DNA from 3 places in the Allobosea sp. P4_C6 genome. Region 3 is predicted to be linked to each of the others. Evidence: predicted binding sites of a transcription regulator. Region 3 holds the regulator's gene; each other region holds the start of a gene.

Region 1 (7,048 bases), on a different contig from region 3:
GACGACATCGGGCTTAGCCGACATCTCCTGATAGAAGACACGGTAGCGCAGGCGCTGCGCCCGCCAGATCTCGCGGGGGCCGCGCGCCAGGCGCACTTCGAGCGAGCCGAGCCGGCCGAGCGTACCCGAAAGCGGCGGCGCCTCGCCCGGCTCTCCGCCGAAGCGGCGCCTCTTTCCGCCGGTGATCAGCATCAGCGGAGCGAATCGCGAGAACCGATTGCCGGCTGACAACCGTGAAGGCAGCGCGTTCTTGCTCTCAGAAACGTGCAGTGCCATCGCGCATCTCGTCCCTCAGCCGCGTTCGGCCTTGAGGTAGGCTTGCTCCGAGCATCTTACAACTTCGCGACAAAACTGCGTCGAAGCGATGACGGATATCAAGCCGAGAGGCTGCCGGCCAAGGGCTGGGACAGTCTTTCCAGCCAGCGCAGCAGGGCAGCGCGCTCCAGAGGCTTGGCGAGGCAATCGTCCATGCCCGCGGCCAAGGTGGCCTCCCGGTCGGCATCCGCGACATTGGCGGTCACCGCAACGAGCGGCAACGCGCCGGTGCGGCCAAGCCGGCGTTCGAGCGCTCGAATCGCGCGGGCGCAATCGAGCCCGGTCATGACCGGCATGCGCACGTCGAGCAGGGCGAGAGCGAGGGCCGGAGCCGTCCCGGCGAAGCTCGCCTCGACGCGCTGCAGCGCCTCGCGCCCGTCGCGAGCCCAGAAAGCGGTGCAGCCGAAGCGCTCGAGCGTCCTGACCACGAGCAGCGCGTTGATCTCATTGTCCTCGGCAACGAGCACGGTGAGCCCGGCTCCGGGCAGCCGACTCGCGGCTGGGTGAGCGCTCGCGGCCTCGGCCCGCGCCGGCAAAGCGTGCGGAAAGCCGGCTCCAAGCCGTTCATAGAGCGAGCGAGCGCGCACGGGCTTGATCAGGAAGCCCGAGAAACCTGCCGCCTGCGGCGCCCCGAACTGCCGCCGTTCGAGGGGCGACAGCAGAATCAGGCAATCGCGAATTCCCGCTGCCTGAACGGCCGCCGCGAGATCCTTCGCTGGCGCATCTCCGAGCGCATGGTCGATCAGCACGGCCGTCGGCGGCGTCTCGCCGATCAGCTTCACGCGCGCGGCCTCGACCGTGGCGGCAACAGACACCATGGCTCCGGTCGCCCGGATCGTTTCTGCGAGAAAGCGCACTGCAAAGGGAGCGGGCGAGACCAGCAGGACATGCTGGCGCGGCCAGTGCGGGATGACGGGGCGCGCGGCGCCCGAAGCGACCATCAGCGGAAGCGTGATGCGGAAGGTCGCCCCCTCACCCAGCCGGCTTTCGGCCCTGACCTCGCCTCCCATCAGGCCGACGAGGCGCCTGACGATGGCAAGGCCGAGGCCGGTTCCGGACTGCCTTATGCCGGAACCATGCTCCAGCTGCTCGAACTCGCCGAAGATGGCGTCGAGCCGGTCGGCGGGAATGCCGGGTCCGGTATCGGCGACGACGATCTCGATGCCCTCGCCCGCCTGTCGAAGGCTGAGGCCGACACCGCCGGCTTCCGTGAACTTCACCGCATTGCCGACCAGGTTCAGCAGAATCTGGCGCAGGCGGTCGCGGTCGCCGACGAGGCGCGTCGGCAGGTCCGGCGCGATATGGGCTGCGAGCTCGATGCCCTTCGCCTGCGCCCGCGGGGCCATCAGCTCCGCCACCGTCTCGACCAGCTGGACGACTTCGAAGGGCTCCTCGACCAACTCGAGCTTGCCGGCCTCGACCTTGGCGAAATCGAGGATATCGTCGACCAGAGCGAGCAAGGCCTCGCCGGACGTCCGCAGCGCCTCGATATAAGTCGCCTGCTCGGCATCGGGGCCGGTATCCGAGAGGAGATCGGCCATGCCGAGAATGCCGTTGAGCGGCGTGCGGAACTCATGGCTGACGGTGGCGAGGAAGCGCGATTTCGCCTCGCTCGCCGCCTCTGCCCGGGCGTGCGCATCGACGATCGCGTCCTCGCTTGCGATCCGGGCCGAGATGTCGCGGCCTACACGCTGGATCAGCGTGCGACCGTCGCCTCCCGGAACCACCGTCTCGACCCAGGAAATCCAGCGTTCGCCCTCATAGGTCGCGAGGCATTCGTCGAAGCTGCGCGCGCCGCCGTCGAGCAGTTGCACCGGCCGGTTGGCGAGCTGCGGCAGCTGCATTTTGCTGCCGACGAGATCGGTCTCGCTCGCCCCGAACAGCGCCGCATAGGCGCGGTTGGCATAGACGATGCGGGCGCCATCGCGCCTGACGATGAGGTCGCCCTGGGCCTCGATCAGGCTGCGGTAGCGCTCCTCGCTATCGGCGAGGCTCCAGAGCCGGTCGTTGAGGTCCTCGGTATCGCGAACCAAACTCGCGACCTGCCGGCGCAGCCGCCCGCGCTGCAGCAAAAGTCGCGCGACCAGCGCGCATAAAGCGAGCGCCGCGCCTCCGAGGATGAGCCATGACCAGAGCGAAGAAGCCATGCCCTTCGATCTAGCGGCCTTCCCTTGAAAAATGCGCCCGGGAACGGCTTAGATTCGCTTGTCCGCCTTAGGCGTCGATTAACCCAACCGATCAAGCCGCCTGAACGAGTTGCTCCCCACGCGAGCGATAGGACAGCGCCTCCGCCAGATGCAGGCGCCCGACCTTGGCCTCGCCATCGAGATCGGCGAGCGTGCGGGCGACCTTGAGGACACGGTGATAGGCCCGCGCCGTCAGGCGCATCGCCTCGGCCGCGTCGCGCAGCAAGGCGAGGCCGGCATTGTCGGGCCGCACGATCTCCTCCAACACGGGAACGGGGCAGGCCGCGTTGGTGGTGACATGACCAAGGCCGCGCTGCGCAAGGCCCAGCGCCTCGAAGCGCGCGACCTGGAGCCGGCGCGCCGCCGCGACCCTTGCCGCCACCGTGGCCGAATCCTCCCCGGTCGCAGGCAGGATGAGATCGGCGGCCGTGACGGCGGGGAGGTCGATCGCGAGGTCGATCCGGTCGAGCAGCGGGCCGGACAGCCTGGCCTGATACTGTGCCATGCAGCGCTCGTTCGGCTGGCGCCGGCAGGCGAAGCCGGGCTCCGTCGCCTTGCCGCAGCGGCACGGATTCATCGCCGCCACCAGCTGGAAGCGCGCTGGATAGGAGGCGCGATGGTTGGCGCGGGAGATCAGGACATCGCCGGTTTCCATCGGCTGGCGCAGCGCGTCCAGAACCTGCGGCTGGAACTCCGGCAGTTCGTCGAGGAAAAGCACGCCATGATGGGCCAGCGACACCTCTCCGGGTCTGGCATGCAGACCGCCGCCGACGAGCGCCGCCATGGAGGCCGAATGGTGCGGCGCGCGAAAGGGGCGACGATCGGTGAGCGCTCCCTCGGCGAGATGGCCGGCAACCGAGAGCACCATCGAGACCTCGAGCAGCTCGCGCGGCGAAAGCGGCGGCAGGATCGAGGGTAGCCGGCTCGCCAGCATCGATTTACCGGCGCCGGGAGGACCGTTCATCACGAGGTTATGTCCGCCCGCCGCCGCGATCTCCAGCGCGCGGCGAGCACTCTCCTGTCCCTTGATATCGGCGAGATCGGGCAGGAGGCCGCCCTGGCGGGCGACGGCAGGTTCCGGCCGCGCCATCACCTGCGTGCCCTTGAAATGGTTGGCGAGCTGGATCAACGAGCGCGGCGCGAGGATGTCGATATCGGCGGCCGCCCAGGCCGCTTCCGGGCCGGAGGCGAAGGGGCAGATCAACCCCTGCCCCCTGGAATAGGCCGCGATCGCCGCAGGCAGGACGCCCGCCACCGGCGTGATCGAGCCATCGAGCGCGAGTTCCCCCAGCACGGTATAGCCGGCGAGCGCGTCGGGCGGGATGGCGCCGATCGCCGCCATCACGGCGAGCGCGATCGGCAGATCGTAATGGCTGCCTTCCTTGGGCAGGTCGGCCGGCGCCAGATTGACGGTGATGCGCTTGGCCGGCAGGGCAAGGCCGGAGGCGATGAGCGCGGCGCGAACCCGCTCGCGGCTTTCGGCCACCGCCTTGTCGGGTAGCCCGACCAGGATGAAGGCGACACCGCCGGGCGAGACCTGCACCTGAACATCGACGGCGCGCGCCTCGATGCCCTCAAACGCCACCGTCGCGACCCGCGTCACCATTTCGGCCCAGCCCCATTCCCCATGGGAACGCTAGCCGAGCTTCAACGGCAACGCAAGAACATACCAAGAACCAGAAGAGGGCTGCCTTTGCCTCCCCTTGGTCAGGCCTCGACGCCGACCCCGATCTGGCAGGCGACGCCCGTGCCGCCCAGCCCGCAATAGCCGGCCGGGTTCTTGGCGAGATATTGCTGGTGATAGTCTTCGGCGAAGTAGAACGTCGGCGCCTCGCGGATTTCGGTCGTGATCGGGCCGTAGCCGCCCGCCTTGAGCGATGCCTGGTAGGCATCGCGCGACTGCTCGGCAGCGGCCTTCTGCTCGTCGCCATAGGTGTAGATCGCGGAGCGGTACTGGGTGCCGATATCGCCACCCTGGCGCATGCCCTGGGTCGGATCGTGATTCTCCCAGAATATCTTCAGGAGATCCTCGTAGGAGATTTTTTCCGGGTCGTAGACGACCAGAACGACCTCGGTATGGCCGGTCAGGCCGCTACAGGCCTCCTCATAGGTCGGATTCGGCGTGGAACCGCCGGCATAGCCCACGGCCGTGACCCAGATGCCCTCGCCGCTCTGCCAGAACTTGCGCTCGGCACCCCAGAAGCAGCCGAGCCCGAAGACCGCCTTGCGGGTGCCCTCCGGATAGGGGCCCGCCAGCGCGCGTCCATTGACGAAATGGGTTTCCGCGGTGGGGATGGCCGTAGGCCGGCCGGGCAGCGCCTCGGCAGCGGTGGGAATCTCGGTCTTCTTGCGCAAAGAGAACATGGGTTGCTCCGTCCATTCGAGCCTCGGCGCCTATGTAAGCCTCCCGCAGCCATTCGCACAGGGGCTTGCACGAACCGAAGCCTTCACCGACGCGTGACGATGCCGATCTGTGGCTCCGGCTGCCGCCCCAGCCACAGCAGCGCAAATCCGAGGAGAAGCGCCGCCAACGCGGTCGGCGCCCGCATCACGGAGAGCAGAATCGGATCCCAGAGCAAGGGGTGGATGTTGCGCTCGATGGCCGGCTGGATCAGCGCATAGCGCTCGTGGATGACCGCGGTCAGCGTCTCGCTGACGGCCGTGAACCGCAGGGCGGAGTTCGCGATCGAACGGGCCCCGTCGATCACCAGCACGACAAAGCCGGCAGCGATGCAGAGATACCCCACCAGCCGTAGAAGAAACCGCACCGTCCACTCCTCGTCGCACTTCAACACTCGCGCCAGCATGAACTCAACCGACCACCYCACCCTGCGTCCAGATGTGCCCATCCCGGCCCGGCAGCGCAACCGAGCGCCGACGATTTACCGGGATTGTGCAAAACGCAGCATCTCGGGCCTTGAAAGATGATGACGCCGCGGTCATAAGCAGCGCGCCGGACAGGTGGCCGAGTGGTTGAAGGCGCACGCCTGGAAAGTGTGTATACGGGAAACCGTATCGCGGGTTCGAATCCCGCCCTGTCCGCCATAAAATATCTATAAGTCACTGAATTAATTAGATTTATTCATCTCGTCGTTCGACTACCCTAATATTTGCCCTAACGAATGGCGGCGGTATCGCTCGTCGCATCATGCAGCGAGTTGCCTCCCGTTGCAGCAGTTGGACCATTCGGCTGACCGCCTTCTGCCACGCCCCTGATCTCGGCCTTATGCGCTTCTAGTTCCATGATCGCCCCTTCTGCAGATGTCCGGGCTGTCGACCCAGACTGGGCGCTAGCGCGGACAGGGGGAATAACGCTGGGACGTATCGTCAAGCTTTTCACGTTTTGTTCTGGGTCGTCAGCCCCTCGGCCCGCACCAAACCGCTAGCCGGTCGGCTTTAGCCGCCGGTCCCGGTCGGTATGGCAGGGCAAATCCTTCCTTGAGCAGCACCTGCCCGACATCGACGCCGCCGGCATAGACCCGCGCGAGAACGCGGTTGTAACGATCCCGGCCGTGCGGGAAGAAGCTGACAGGGCCGCTGTCGAGCAGTTCCAGGAGCCGCCGCTTGGCGGCGAGGCCAAGGATCAACTCGCGCTCGCAACGCGGCCGGAAGGTTTCCGGCGTGTCGATGTCGAGCAGACGGATGCGGGTACCGTCGATCTGGACGGTGTCACCGTCGATCAGCAGGGTGGTGGCCCTGGCCGGGCCGGCCAGTAGCGCAAGCGCGAGAGCAGTTGACAGAAACTTCATCGCCGTGAACCGCCTTGTAGCGGGTTGTCGCCTGTTTCCATGATCGGCGACTTTCTCCATCCGACCCTGGCTGGCCCGGGCGCTGCTCCCAACGCATCTACTTCCTGAGCGAGCTTCGCCATCTCGATTGCCAGCTGGATCATCGGTCCGGTGACTAGCTGGCCATCGAGGAGTAACGGATAATTCAGCACATAGGTCTCAGCCTTCGGCTTACGCTCGCGATAGACCTGAATGCCATTGCCGGAAGCGTTGATGCCGATCAGATCTTCCAGGCTGCCACTGTTGGTCCGCAGCGAGCCGAGAAAGGCGAGGCGCTTCGTCGTCACGATCAGTGTGCCGTGATCGATCTGACGCAGTTCGTCGATGCTCTGGCTCGCACTGACGCCGGCGCTTTCACCGGAACTAAATCGGTGTGACAGCCCGGCACCGAAACGGATGGTCGGGCCGCTGGAAGCACTGCGACCGAACTGGCTCGAGCGTCGCATTGCGCGAGGCTCCAACAGGTCGACACCGGGCAGAACGCACAGCACACGTTCATCACAATCGAAGCCAGCCGGGACCCAGCCGCAGATCATCTCTGGTGGCACGCCGCGTAAGCGATGTTCGGAAATCCAATTATCGGCCTCATGGGAATGGCGCTGATAGGCAGCGAGTTCAGCGGCCGCGGCCGCGTCGGCCGCCGCATTGGTCCTTGCACGCAGGAGACTGCGAATTGCAAATCCACCGATCACTACGGCGGCGGCAACTGCATATGCAGGGTCCATCTTGAGCCTCCTTGGTTTCGGAGCTTGTCAAAAC
Region 2 (7,048 bases), on a different contig from region 3:
TCGCCTATGCCTATGTGATCGGCCACGAGGTCGGCCACCACATCCAGAACCTGCTCGGCATCCTGCCCAAGGCCAACCAGCTGCGCGAGCGCTCGTCCGAGCGCGATGCCAACGCCATCTCGGTGCGCGTCGAATTGCAGGCCGACTGCTTTGCCGGCGTCTGGGCGCACAACGTCCAGGCCATGGGCCGGCTCGACCAGGGCGACATCGAGGAGGCGATCCGCACCGCTTCCGCGATCGGCGACGACAAACTGCAGAAAGCGGCGCAGGGCACGGTGGTGCCGGATTCCTTCACCCACGGCTCCTCGGCACAGCGCACGAAGTGGTTCAATACCGGCTTCCAGTCGGGCTCGATGCAGAGCTGCGACACGTTCCGCAATCAGGTGTAGCGGGGAACTCCGACACCGCCGGAGCGAGCATCGACACGCCGGCAGCCGCGACGACAGGTTTCGGCTGTTTTGCAATCTGGACGGGTGCGGAGGAACCTCTGCGCCCTCAGAACCGTTTGCCTCTCACGCAGATGGCGATTTTCGCCAGCAGGAGGGGCTCATGGACAGCATCATCTATCTCGTCGGCTTAGTCGTGGTCATCTTGGCCATCCTGTCGTTCCTCGGGCTTCGATAGGAGATCCCCATGTCCATGTCAGGAACAGACGTCGTCGTCGCCCCGGTGACCGTCAACAAGCAGACGCACTCTTACGTGCAATGGGGGCCGATCATCGGCGGCGCCGTCATCGCCACCGCCATCTCGACGATCATGACCGTATTCGGTTCGGCCATCGGCCTGTCGATGGTCTCCGCCGATTACGAAAGGAGTTCGAGCGCAACGGCGCTGGCGATCGCCGGCGCTCTCTGGGCGCTCTGGGTCACCGTCTCCTGCTGCATGGCAGGCGGCTATCTCGCCGGCCGCATGCGCCAGCCGACCTTCGATTCCACCAAGGACGAGCGGAAAGTGCGCGACGCCACCCATGGTCTGCTCGTCTGGGCCACCGGCGCGCTGCTGATCACCATCGTCGCGACATCGTCGCTGTTCGGGGCCGCGAAGACGGCAGCCAGCGGCGTCGCCTCCGCCGGCTCGGGAGCGGCATCGCTGATCTCCCAGAATGTCGATCCGCTCAGCATGGCGCTCGACAATTCCATGCGCGCCAGCGGCCAGCAGCCTGTAACGGCCGAGGAGCGTAACGAAGCCTCGCGAATCTTCGTCAATGCGCTCTCCAATGGAAAGATCGAGCCTGCCGATCGGGACTACCTCGCCGGCCGGCTCGCGGCGCGGGCCAGTATCGCCCAGCAGGATGCCCAGAAGCGCATCGATGACGCCTACGCCCGCTTGGCTCAGGCAAAGGAGACCGCGAAGCAGGCAGCCGAACGCGCCCGAAAGATCGCCGTCCTCTCCGCCTTCCTGACGGCGGCGGCCTTGCTTGTCGGCGCCGCGGCGGCGGCTTGGGCTGCCGGACTCGGCGGCGAGCATCGGGACGAAAACCTGCTGCTGGAGCAAGCCTGACCGGATAGGCGTCGCGTTCCGGCCGAGCCACCGGCTCCCAATCCTGAGGCCCCGCTTCGGCGGGGCCTTTGCATGCCAGGAACGCAAAAGACCTAGGGCGGCTCTTTAGCCGGCCCTTTCCCGCCGCACCGCCAGCCGCTTCGGTGCGCGAGCGAGGTGCCCGGACTGCGCCGCGCTTTTCGGAACGACGAGGCCCGCTCTCAGCCGGCGCCCACCGAAGGCCACTGCCGCACGCTCACGCAGCGAGGCTGCCGCCCCCTCCACCGGGATCAGTGCCGGCCGATTCGGGGCGAGCAGTAAATGGCGCTCGACGGTTTGCACCCAATGGGGCTGCGGGACGTCGCCGGCATCGAGCAGCAATATCCAGTCTCCGCGCGCTTCGGCCGCTCCACGCTGCCAGGCCTCGACCCCGCCGCGCAGATAATGCGCCCCGGTCCCGTCGGCGATGCGCTCGATATCGGCCGAGCCCGCGGCATCGACGATTACCGCATGGCCGAGAAAACCCTCGGCCACCGCCGGTATCAGCACGGCGAGCGTCGCGGCGAGTGCCTGTGGAGAACCGTCTGCCCGGATCACGGCTGTGAGCATGCCCAATGCTTATGATGCGGCGCAGCATGTCGCAATCCTGTCACTTGCCATTTGTTCTTGGTATGTTCACATTGGTGAGCGAGAACCGACGCCGATTCCCGGCTTTGGACGAGGTTCGACTGCCATGCGTCAGGCCAGACCCACCGAGAGGCCCTATCCGGCGGCCCAGCCGCTGAAGCGGCACGACCGGGAGCCGACGGTCTCCGCGCCTGTCGTCGCCCCGGCCGACCCGATGGCCTATGCCGGCCACCGCATCGATCCGGAGAGACGGCGCGGGCGCGGCGCCACGATCAATCCGGGCGGGCGCTACGAGGCCGAGCAGCGCGTCGCGGAGGACGATGGCTGGGGCTCGCTGGAAGAGCTGCCGCCGTTCACGACGGAGATCGCCTATGAGAAGGCGCGCAACATCATCACGCGCAACGACTCGCCCGACATCTCCTTCGACCGCTCGATCAATCCCTATCGCGGCTGCGAGCATGGTTGCGTCTACTGCTTCGCGCGACCGACCCATGCCTATCTCGGCCTGTCGCCCGGCCTCGATTTCGAGAGCAAGCTGACCGCCAAGCCCGATGCCGCGGCGCTGCTGGAGAAGGAACTCTCCTCCCCTTCCTACCAGCCGCGCACCATCGCAATCGGCACCAACACCGACGCCTATCAGCCGATCGAGAAGAAGCTGCGGATCATGCGTTCGATCCTGGAGGTGCTGGCGAAGTTCAATCATCCGGTCGGCATCGTGACGAAGTCGGCGCTGGTCCAGCGCGACATCGATATCCTCGCTCCGATGGCGGAGAAGGGGCTGGTCAAGGTCGCGCTCTCTGTGACGACGCTCGACCCCAAGGTCGCACGCGGCATGGAGCCCCGCGCCGCCTCGCCGCCCAAGCGGCTGGAGACGATCCGCAAGCTGTCGGAGGCCGGCATTCCGGTGACGGTGCTGGTCGCGCCGATCGTGCCGGCTATCAACGAGCATGAGATCGAGCGCATCCTCGACGCCGCCAAGGCGGCGGGCGCGCAGGAGGCCGGCTATGTGCTGCTCAGGCTGCCGCTCGAGGTGCGCGACATCGTGCAGGAATGGCTCCTGACGCATCACCCGGACAAGCTCCGGCATGTGATGTCGCTGATCCGCTCGACGCGCGGCGGCAAGGACTACGATTCGCAATGGGGCCAGCGCATGGTCGGCTCAGGCCCCTATGCCTGGATGATCGGCCGGCGCTTCGAGCTCGCGGCTGAGCGCAGCGGCTTCAACACGACGCGGCGGCGCCTGCGCACCGACCTGTTCGTCAAGCCCGAGAAGGAGAAGGCGCAGCTGAGTTTGTTTTGAGCGGGAGCGTTTGGAGAGTGAGGCGCCATCGTCCCGGGCGAACCGAAGCGTTGACCCGGGATGACCGTGGAGCGCACTCATGTCGCTCTGGCTCCCCAGGGACGGATGTTGCATAACCCGGCCATGCCCGCCGATTTCAGCCGAGAGACCCACGCCATCGCGACCGGCCGCTGGCCGCTTGCCGGCATTGACGAGGTCGGGCGCGGGCCGCTGGCCGGGCCTGTTGTGGCCGCCGCCGTGATCCTGGACCCTGCCCGCGTGCCGCATGGGCTCGACGATTCGAAGAAGCTGTCGGCGCCGGTCCGCGAGGAACTCTTCGGCGAGATCGTCGAGAGCGCGCTGGCCGTCGCGGTCGCCAGCGCCACCGCGATCGAGATCGATGCGCTGAACATCCGCCAGGCGACCTTGCTCGCGATGCGCCGGGCCGTAGCCGCGCTGCCGCTCGCGCCGCTGCATGTGCTGGTCGACGGCAACGACCCGCCGCAATTCGGCTGCGGCTGCGAGGCCATCATTCAAGGCGATGGGGCGGTGGCCTCCATCGCAGCGGCTTCGATCGTCGCCAAGGTGACACGCGACAGGATGATGGCGCGGCTCTCGCGGCGCTATCCGGCCTATGGCTTCGCCGGCCATGTCGGCTATGCGACGCCGCAGCACCGCAAGGCGATCGCCGAGCACGGCCCCTGCCCCGAGCACCGCTACTCCTTCGCCCCGGTGAAGGGCGTCTGGTCGCGCTAGAGACTGCCGTTACGGCAGGGCGAAGCGTTAATTCCCGTTAGGAAATTTCCTTTCAATGCCAATGGGCTAGGCAATTTCTGCAGCCCCAAAACGGGACGCATTTTTTTCAAAGCGGAAACCCGCCCTTTACCCTGTCCGGCCAATATCGCGCTTGTTGAAGTTGCGTAACGGTCTTGGCGTCATGGGTATCTCGCGTACCGGGACCGCCAGCGCTCCCGTCCGGATTCAAGTTTCGCGTACCGGACGGCCTGCGCTGGGGGCTCGGATGAAGGCCAAGAGCCTTCCCGAAACAATCGGCGTTCCATCGGAACTGCCGCTGGATCAGATTCTCGTCGGCGATTGCGTCGCGGCGATGAATGCGTTGCCACCGGCGAGCGTCGATCTCGTCTTCGCCGATCCACCCTATAACCTCCAGCTCGGCGGCGATCTGCGCCGGCCCGACGACAGCCTCGTCGACGCCGTCGACGACGACTGGGACAAGTTCGCCTCCTTCGCCGACTATGATGCGTTCACCCGCGCCTGGCTTGCCGCGGCGCGGCGCGTGCTGAAGCCGGACGGGGCGCTGTGGGTGATCGGCAGCTACCACAACATCTTTCGTGTCGGCGCGACGCTGCAGGATCTCGGCTTCTGGATGCTGAACGACATCGTCTGGCGCAAGGCCAATCCGATGCCGAATTTCCGCGGCCGGCGCTTCACCAACGCGCATGAGACGCTGATCTGGGCGGCGCGCGGCGAAAGCTCGAAATACACCTTCCATTACGAGGCGCTGAAGGGCGGTAACGACGACCTGCAGATGCGCTCGGACTGGTATCTGCCGCTCTGCACCGGCGAGGAGCGCCTGAAGGACGCTGGCGGAGCCAAAGTGCATCCGACGCAGAAGCCGGAGGCCCTGCTAGCCCGCGTACTGCTTTCGGCCAGCAATCCCGGCGACGTCGTGCTCGATCCCTTCTTCGGCACCGGCACGACGGGCGCCGTCGCCAAGGCGCTCGGCCGCCATTTCATCGGGCTCGAGCGCGATCCGGTCTATGCCAAGGCGGCGCGCGAGCGCATCGCCGCAGTGACGCCACTCGCGCCGGAGGCCTTCTCGACCGCTCCTTCGAAGCGCAGCGAGCCGCGCGTGCCGTTCCTCAGCCTGGTCGAGGCCGGGTTGGTGAAGGCGGGCGAGACCGTCCATGACGAGAAGCGCCGCCACAAGGCCGTGATCCGGGCCGACGGCACGCTGATCCTCGGCCCCGCGGTGGGCTCGATCCACAAGGTCGGCGCTCTCGCTCAGGGGCTGCCCGCCTGCAATGGCTGGACCTTCTGGCATGTCGAGCGCGGCGGCAATCTGACCGTGCTCGACACGCTGCGCGGCGAGATCAGGGCGCAGATGGCGGCCGCCTGAACGGCGGGCCGCCCCGTATCCACCCGCCTGTCCTTCGTTCGGATGATGCCTGCGCCCCTTGGGCGCACTCACTCTGGGCGCAGGACATCTCCGGCGGATACGTCATGGCCACAATCCTGAAAAACGGTTCCCGCGGGCCTGAGGTCAAGAAGCTTCAGGAAGCGCTGAACGCCACGCTGAAGCCGCGGCCGCTGCTCGTACCCGATGGCCAGTTCGGCAACCTGACCCGCAGCGCGGTCCTCGCCTTCCAGCGCAAGAACTGGCTGGTCGAGGACGGCGAGGCCGGCCCGGCCACGCAATCCTGCCTCTATGACATCGAGGCCTTCGCGCCGATCCTGCACAAGGTCTCCTTCATCGCGCAGCCGACGAACACGACCTGCTGGGCGACGTCGACGGCGATGATGAAGAACTCGACCGTTCCGATCATCATCGCCAGGACGCCACCGGACATGATCGCCTCCGATGGCGGTCTGCTGAACTCCTCCGAAAGCGACCAGGCGATCGTGACCGGCCAGCGCTATGGCCGCATCCACGGGCTGCGCTGCAACGCGCCGATGTCCTGGTCGGTCGAGCTGCTGCGGCAGGCGCTGTCACGCGGGCCGCTGATGTTCGACATGCTCTGGCGCGTCAACGAATACACCGCCGGGCGCGGCAGCCCCGGCCATATGATCGTGGTGGTCGGCATGCGCGGGGACGGCAACCCCGACGGCACCGGCACGACGCTGCGCATCCACGATCCCTGGCCGCCGAACCGCGGCAAGATCTACTCCAAGGGCTATTTCAAATGGTCCGTCGACCTTCCGACGATGACCTACCGCGTCTTCGAGCGATAAAGCCCGGCACGCTCGACCACCTTGAGCATGAGGCTCGGCAGCGGCTCGCTCGCGATATCCGCCAGCGGCGTGAAGCGCATGCCGACGGGCGCCCGCGTCTGCTGCGGCACGCTGCCGGTGAACACGGTCAGTTCCAGCGGGAAATGCGTGAAGACATGGCGCACCGGCTCGGGCAGCCGGTTCCAGCGCAGCGGCAAGGGCGCATCCTGCGCGGCGCCGTCGAGCTCGTAATCGGCGCGCCATTCGCTGGTCGGCACCTCGGCCATGCCGCCGAGCAGCCCCTTGGCCGGGCGCGTACGCAATAGGATCGCGCCGTCGGCCCGCGCCAGCACGAAGGCGGCGCCATAGCGCGTCACCCCCGCCTTCTTGCGCGCCTTGCGCGGAAAGCTCTCCTGCGTGCCCGCCACCCGCGCCCGGCAGGGCTCGCGCCACGGGCAAAGGCCGCAGGCCGGATTGCGCGGCGTGCAGATGGTGGCGCCGAGATCCATCAGGGCCTGCGCGAAATCGCCCGGACGGCCATGCGGCAGCAGCGCCAGCACCCTCTCGCGGATCAGCGGACGCGCGCCCGGCAATTCGTCCTCGATCGCGAAAAGCCGCGTCATGACGCGCTCGACATTGCCGTCGACGGCCGCGGCAGGCCGGTCGAAGGCGATCGCGGCCACGGCGCCCGCCGTATAGGCGCCGATGCCG
Region 3 (7,048 bases):
GAGGGCGAGCGCCCGAAGCGGGTGCGCGTCAACATCCGCGCCGGCTCCGTCGCGCCCGGGGACCATATCGTCGCGACCGCCCGGCTGCTGCCTCCGCCGGGGCCGGCGCGGGCGGGCGGCTATGATTTCGGCCGCGACGCCTTCTTCAAGGGAATCGGAGCTGTCGGCAGCATATCCGGCAAGCTCGCTTTGGCGCCGCCGCCCTATCCGATGCCGACGCGTCTGGCGATCGATGTGGCGATCGACAAGGCCCGCAACGCCCTGACCCGGCGCATCGCCGAGGCCGGCGGCGGGCAGGGCGGCGCGGTGGCGGCCGCGCTCGTCACGGGCAAGCGCGGGCTGATCACCGAGGCGACCAACAACGACCTGCGCGCCGCCGGCATCTACCATATCGTCTCGATCTCGGGGCTCCACATGGTGCTCGCCGCCGGCACGATCTTCTGGCTGGTGCGAGCCTTGCTGGCGCTCTCGCAGACGATCGCATTGCGTTGGCCGGTCAAGAAGCTCGCCGCCGTGGCCGCCATGCTCGGTGCAACCGCCTACTGCATCTTCTCGGGCAGCGACGTCGCGACCGAACGCTCGCTGATCATGACGCTGGTGATGCTGGGCGCCATCCTGGTCGACCGCGCGGCGTTGAGCATGCGCAACCTCGCGCTCGCTGCGATGATCGTGCTGCTGCGCGAGCCCGAGGCCCTGCTCGGGCCGAGCTTCCAGATGTCCTTCGGCGCGGTCGCGGCACTGATCGCCTTCGCCGAACGTTGGGAGCGGCGGGACCGCGCCCGGCCTCCGCCAGTTCTGCCTTGGCCTGTCGGCCCGCTCTGGACCGCAGCGCTCGGCATCGTCGTCACCACCTTGCTCGCCACGGCGGCGACCGCACCCTTCGGCGCCTATCACTTCCAGACCTTCAATCCTTTCGGGCTGCTCGGCAATGCCATGGCGCTGCCCTTCGTCTCGCTCTTCGTCATGCCGGCGGCGGTCTTCGGCGTTTTGGCCTATCCCTTCGGGCTGGATTGGCCGGCCTGGGCGCTGATGGGGCTCGCCTCGGATGTCGTGCTGAAGGTGGCGCACTGGGTCGCGGCCATCGACCATTCAACGGTGATGATCGCGGCCTTCGGTCCCGCCGTGCTCGTCTGCTTCGTGCTGACATTGCTCTGGCTGACGCTCTGGACAACGGCCTGGCGCTGGCTGGCGGCCATCCCGCTCATGTTCGGCGTCGCCGTCGCCGGCAAGCCCGAGCGGCCGGAGATCCTGATCGAACGCGACGGCTCGGGTCTAGCGCTGCGCGGAGCCGATGGCCGGCTCGCCATCGCCGGAAAGCCCAGCCGCTTTGTCCTGCAACAATGGCTCTCGTCCGATGGTGACAGCCGCTCGCCGGACGATCCGACGCTGCGGGCCGGCATCGTTTGCGACAGCCTGGGCTGCATCGGCCGCACGGCCGATCAGCGCACCGTGTCTTACACGCGCGATCGGCTCGCAATCATCGAGGACTGCCTCCGCGCCGACCTCGTCGTCACCGCGATTTCCTGGAGCGGCGCCTGCAAGGCGAGGTTGATCAGCCGTGGCGCGCTGAGCCGCGACCTCGCTCTATCGAACAGCGACAGGCTGGAGCAGCCATGTCTCGGAGCAGGGCGCCGCAGACCGTCCCTGGAGCCGCCGCCGCGAGCAGACGCAGGCGACGCCACCCGCGCCGCGGGCCAACAATCAGCCACCCACCAACCCGGCATCGGTGTCCGTCGACAGCGACGCCGACATCGAACGGCTTCAGTAGCGCCGCATCAGATTGACGAGACGGCCCTGGATCTTGACCCGGTCCGGTCCGAGCACGCGGGTTTCGTAGGCCGGGTTCGCCGCTTCGAGCGCGATCGAGGAGCCGCGCTTGCGCAGCCGCTTGAGGGTAGCCTCTTCGTCGTCGATCAGCGCCACCACGATATCGCCGGTATTGGCCGTGTCCTGCCTGCGGATGACGACCGTGTCGCCGTCGAGAATGCCGGCTTCGACCATCGAATCGCCGCGCACTTCGAGCGCGTAATGTTCGCCGGAGCCGAGCATGTCGGGCGGCAGCGAGACGGTGTGGCTGCGGCTCTGGATCGCCGAGATCGGCGTGCCGGCGGCGATGCGTCCCATCACCGGGATCGCGATGGAGGAACGGCTGTCTTCATCGGCTCCGGAACCCGGGCGTGGCTTGCCGAGGCTGGGCTGCGATCCGAGACCGCCCTGGACGATGGCCGGACTGAACCGGGGGCGCGGCTGCGGGGCGCCGAGACCGTCGGGCTTCTTGATGACTTCGAGCGCGCGCGCCCGGTTGGGCAGGCGGCGGATGAAGCCGCGCTCCTCCAGCGCCATGATCAGCCGGTGGATGCCGGATTTCGAGCGCAGATCGAGCGCGTCCTTCATCTCGTCGAAGGAGGGCGGCACCCCGCTCTCGCGCAAGCGTTCCTGGATGAAGCGCAGGAGTTCGTGTTGCTTGCGTGTCAGCATGGTTGCCGCCAGCCCTTCAAAGCGCAGATTCGAAACAAAGCACGAACACCATACGCGTTCTGCTTGTGTTCCGCAAGCGGCCTACCGCAGCGGCAGGATCCGGCAGGGATCGCCCGTCTTGGCCGCGTCGGCGAAGGCGGGGCGGATCGTCAGCGCCTGGGCTCGCGCCAGCGTGCCGAGCATCGAGGAATCCTGCCGGCCGAAAGGTGTCGCCACCCATCCCTCGGGGCTCAACGCCAGCTCGGAACGCAGATAATCCTCGCGCTCGTCATTCGCCGGCATGTCGCGACCCAGGATGGCGGGGATGCTCCGGTCCAGATCTGCATCGGCCATGCCGAGCAAAGCCTCTATCAGCGGCAGCACGAAGAGGTGGCCGCAGACGATCGAGGAGACCGGATTGCCGGGCAGGCCGACCACGACCATGCGGCCGAGCCGGCCGGTCATCATCGGTTTGCCGGGCCGCATCGCGATCTTCCAGAAGCCGAGCTCCATGCCCGCCCGCGTCAGAGCCTCCTGCACGAGGTCATGGGCGCCGACGGAGGCGCCGCCAAGCGTGATCAGCACATCGGCATCGGCGGCCTGGGCCTGTCCGATCTTGGCGGCGAGATCGGCATGATCGTCGCGGGCGATACCGAGATCGAGGGGAGCGCCGCCGGCCTTCTCGACCAGCGCGGCCAGTGAAAACGAGTTCGAGGCGACGATCTGATCGCGCCCGACGGGCTCGCCGGGAGCGACCAATTCGTCGCCGGTGGCGAGGATCGCGACGCGGGGCTTGCGCCGCACCGGCAGAGCCGGATGCCCCATCGCCGCCGCGAGCCCGAGCGCGGCGCTGTCGAGCACCCGTCCGGCCGCCAACAACACATCGCCTTCATGAAAATCGAGCCCGGCGGCGCGCAGGAACTTGCCCTTCGCCGGCGGCACGCGCACCCGGATCGTCGGGCTGTCGACGCCGTCGGCATCTTCCTGGATCAGGATGGTGTCGGCGCCGGCCGGCATCGGTGCGCCGGTGAAGATCCGCACTGCCTGGCCCGGCCCGACGCGGCCCTCGAAAGCCCGGCCGGCGGCGGATTCGCCGATCACGGCAAGGCTGACGCCTTCCGCCATGTCGTCACCGCGAACCGCGTAGCCGTCCATCGCCGAGTTGGCGAAGGGCGGCTGGGTGCGCAGCGCCTTCACGTCGGCGCCGAGCACGCGCCAGCCGCATTGGGAGAGCGGCAGGGTCTCGGTTCCGGTCGGCCCCGGAATGCTGTCGAGCAACGCCTTGCGCGCGACGGGGACCGGGGTGAGCGCCATCAGAGCATGATGCCGAAAAGTGAGAACCGGTTTTCGGGCGACATCATGCTCACTCCTCTAACCAGCCTTCGCGTCGTAGTCGCCGGACTGTCCGCCGGATTTGTGCACGAGCCGGATATTCTCGATCCGCATCGCCCGGTCGACCGCCTTGACCATGTCGTAAACGGTGAGGCAGGCGACCGAGACGGCGGTCAGCGCCTCCATCTCGACGCCGGTCTGGCCGGTCATCTTGACCTCGGCGCGCACGCGCACACCCGGAAGCGCCTCGTCGAGATCGAGATCGACCGCGATCTTGCTCAGCAGCAGCGGATGGCAGAGCGGGATCAGCTCATGCGTGCGCTTGGCCGCCATGATGCCGGCAAGCCGCGCCGTGCCGAGCACGTCGCCCTTCCTAGCGTTGCCATCGCGCACGATCGCGACCGTCTCCGGTGCCATCACGACGCTGCCCTCGGCTATTGCCGTGCGGGTCGTCTCGGCCTTGCCGCCGACATCGACCATATGCGCCTGGCCCTGGGCGTCGAGGTGGCTGAGCCGGCTCACGCCGCGCTCTCTTGCGCCTGCCCGGTCAGCAGCGCCCGCGTTGCCGCCGTGATATCGGCCTGCCGCATCAGGCTTTCGCCGACGAGGAAGCTGCTGACGCCGATCGTGTTGAGCCGGGCGACGTCGGCATGGGTGAAGATGCCGCTCTCGCTGATGACGATACGGTCGGCGGGCACGCGTGGCGCCAGCCGCTCGGTCACGGCGAGATCGACGTTGAAGCTGCGCAGGTCGCGATTGTTAATGCCGAGAAGCCGGCTTTCGAGCTTCAGTGCACGATCGAGTTCGGCGTCGTCATGGACTTCGACGAGCACGTCCATGTCGAGCTCGCGCGCGGTCTCGTTCAATGCCCGGGCGGTTTCGTCGTCGACGCCGGCCATGATGATCAGGATGCAGTCGGCACCCCAGGCCCGCGCCTCATAGACCTGATAGGTGTCGTAGAGGAAATCCTTGCGCAGTGCCGGCAGGCCAGAGGCCTCGCGCGCCTGCGTCAGGAATTCCGGCCGGCCCTGGAAGGAGGGTGCGTCGGTCAGCACGGAGAGGCAGGCCGCGCCGCCGGCCGCATAAGCGCGGGCGAGCGAAGGCGGGTCGAAATCGGCGCGGATCAGCCCCTTGGACGGGCTGGCCTTCTTGATCTCGGCGATGAGTGCAGGGGTGCCGCCCGCGACCTTCACTGCCAGCGCCTCGGCGAAGCCGCGCGGCTTGCCGGCAGCGCGGGCGTGCCGCTCGATCTCGGCGAGGGGCATGGCGGCCTTCGCCGCCGCGATCTCCTGGCGCTTATAGGCTTCGATCCTGGCGAGGATGTCGGTCATGCCGCCCTCACGCGTTCGAGATTTTGACGAGGGCGGCGAGCGTCGCCCTGGCCTTGCCGGAATCGAGCGCGGCCGTCGCCTGGGCGAAGCCGTCCTTCAGATCCGTGGCCTTGCCTGCGACGAGCAGCGCGGCAGCAGCGTTGAAGGCGGCGATATCGCGGAAACCGGTCTTTTCGCCAGCGAGCACGGCGTTCAGCGCTGCGGCGTTCTGCTCCGGCGTGCCGCCGCGCAGCTCTTCCGGCTTGGCCGGCGCGAGACCGACATCCGCGGGATTGATCAGGAAGCTCTCGATCTTGCCGTTCTCGAGCGAGACGACGCGGGTCGGGCCGGTGGTGGTGATCTCGTCGAGCCCATCCGAGCCATGCACGGCCCAGACGCGGGTCGAGCCGAACGAGGCCAGCACCTTGACCATCGGCTCCAGCCAGGTCTCGGAGAAAGCACCAATCAGCTGGCGCTTCGCCCCGGCCGGGTTGGAGAGCGGGCCGAGCAGGTTGAAGATCGTGCGCGTGCCGAGCTCGGTGCGCACCGGCGCGACATGGCGCATCGAGGCATGGTGCGTCGGCGCGAACATGAAGCCGACGCCGGCTTCGCGGATGCATCGTTCGGTGCCGGCCGGATCGAGCCCGACCTTGACACCGAGCGCGGTCAGCACATCCGCCGCGCCGGAGCGCGAGGATGCCGCCCGGTTGCCGTGCTTGGCGACGGGCACGCCGCAGGCGGCGGTGATGATCGAGGCCAGGGTCGAGACGTTGTAGGAGCCGGAGGAATCGCCGCCGGTGCCGACGATGTCGATCGCCTCGGGCGGCGCCTTCACCGGCAGCATCTTGCCGCGCATCGCACCGACCGCGCCGGCGATCTCGTCGATGGTCTCGCCGCGCACACGCAGCGCCATCAGGAAGGCGGCCGACTGCGCGTTGGTGACCTCGCCGGAGAGGATGGTGTCGAAGGCGTCGCGCGCTTCCTCGCGCGAGAGCGTCGCGCCGGTCGCGACCTTGGCGATGAAGGGTTTGAAATCGTCCATGGAAACTCTGCGGAATCAGGCTGTTGGGATCAGGGCGGCGGCGTCATGTTCGCTGCGCCATCGCTGAGCGAGGTCGAGGAAATTCCGTAGAATCGTCGCGCCATGCTCGGAGGCGATGCTCTCCGGATGGAACTGGACGCCATGCACTGGCAGCTCGCGATGAGAGAGCGCCATGATCAGGCCGTCATCGGTCTCGGCCTCGATGTCGAACACCGGCGGGCAGGTCGAACGGTCGACGACCAGAGAGTGATAGCGCGTCGCCTGCAGCGGCCCGTTGATGCCTCGGAACAGGCCGCGCGCCTTGTGCCGGATCGGAGAGACCTTGCCATGCATCGGCAGGGGCGCCCGCACGACCTCACCACCGAAGGCCTGGCCCATCGCCTGCAGGCCGAGGCAGACGCCGAAGATCGGCTTCACGCCTGCGCCTTCGCGGACGAGGTCGAGGCAGATGCCGGCCTCGTTCGGCGTGCAGGGGCCGGGCGAGAGCACGATCGCGTCATGCTCGCCACTGAGCGCATCCTCGACCGACAGCGCATCGTTGCGCCAGACGTCGACCTGCGCCCCCAGCCCGCCAATGAGGTGGACCAGGTTCCAGGTGAAGCTGTCGTAGTTGTCGATCAGCAGAACGCGCATGGCATGACCTGTTAATTCGGCTTGAGGTCATGCACGTTCGGGGGCCGGGTGGTCAAGTTTCGCGCGGGGTGCGCGAGTTACACCACCGGCGGATTCAGCTGCGCGAAACCGGCCTGCCGCCGATAGGGGAAATACGGGTAGGGCGCGGTCCGCACGCTTGCAGCATCGAGGCGCGCGACCTGCTCGGCAGTCAGGTTCCAGCCGACCGCTCCGAGATTGTCGCGCAATTGCTGCTCGTTGCGGGCGCCGATGATGACGGAGGAGACAGTCGGGC

Evidence for each region. Region 3 encodes LexA, which represses DNA repair genes until DNA is damaged. Its sites were predicted from a motif close to TGTTCNNNNTGTGTTCNG; they were not measured.
Region 1: AC1DVA_RS22330 (YifB family Mg chelatase-like AAA ATPase) is a predicted target of LexA. The motif match lies at 4,162-4,179, and genes of this name have one in related genera.
Region 2: AC1DVA_RS04035 (PA0069 family radical SAM protein) is a predicted target of LexA. The motif match lies at 2,141-2,158, and genes of this name have one in related genera.

The regions. Positions count from the first base shown of each region.
Region 1 covers NZ_JBFUIF010000044.1:160-7,207, reverse strand. Annotated here, with positions in the region: gene olsB (l-ornithine N(alpha)-acyltransferase) at 1-192, opposite strand, end outside; gene AC1DVA_RS22335 (hybrid sensor histidine kinase/response regulator) at 375-2,462, opposite strand; gene AC1DVA_RS22330 (YifB family Mg chelatase-like AAA ATPase) at 2,554-4,107, opposite strand; gene msrA (peptide-methionine (S)-S-oxide reductase MsrA) at 4,209-4,865, opposite strand; gene AC1DVA_RS22320 (hypothetical protein) at 4,949-5,269, opposite strand; tRNA gene AC1DVA_RS22315 (tRNA-Ser) at 5,457-5,546, shown strand; gene AC1DVA_RS22310 (thermonuclease family protein) at 5,858-6,250, opposite strand; gene AC1DVA_RS22305 (hypothetical protein) at 6,247-7,014, opposite strand.
Region 2 covers NZ_JBFUIF010000004.1:34,630-41,677, reverse strand. Annotated here, with positions in the region: gene ypfJ (KPN_02809 family neutral zinc metallopeptidase) at 1-389, shown strand, start outside; gene AC1DVA_RS04045 (hypothetical protein) at 640-1,500, shown strand; gene AC1DVA_RS04040 (glycosyltransferase family A protein) at 1,606-2,088, opposite strand; gene AC1DVA_RS04035 (PA0069 family radical SAM protein) at 2,213-3,406, shown strand; gene rnhB (ribonuclease HII) at 3,530-4,141, shown strand; gene AC1DVA_RS04025 (site-specific DNA-methyltransferase) at 4,323-5,525, shown strand; gene AC1DVA_RS04020 (peptidoglycan-binding protein) at 5,630-6,358, shown strand; partial or broken gene mutY (A/G-specific adenine glycosylase) at 6,364-7,048, opposite strand, start outside.
Region 3 covers NZ_JBFUIF010000003.1:161,631-168,678, reverse strand. Annotated here, with positions in the region: partial or broken gene AC1DVA_RS03670 (ComEC/Rec2 family competence protein) at 1-1,113, shown strand, start outside; gene lexA (transcriptional repressor LexA) at 1,762-2,478, opposite strand; gene AC1DVA_RS03660 (molybdopterin molybdotransferase MoeA) at 2,560-3,771, opposite strand; gene moaC (cyclic pyranopterin monophosphate synthase MoaC) at 3,829-4,311, opposite strand; gene trpC (indole-3-glycerol phosphate synthase TrpC) at 4,308-5,120, opposite strand; gene trpD (anthranilate phosphoribosyltransferase) at 5,128-6,141, opposite strand; gene AC1DVA_RS03640 (anthranilate synthase component II) at 6,157-6,774, opposite strand; gene AC1DVA_RS03635 (aldo/keto reductase) at 6,852-7,048, opposite strand, start outside.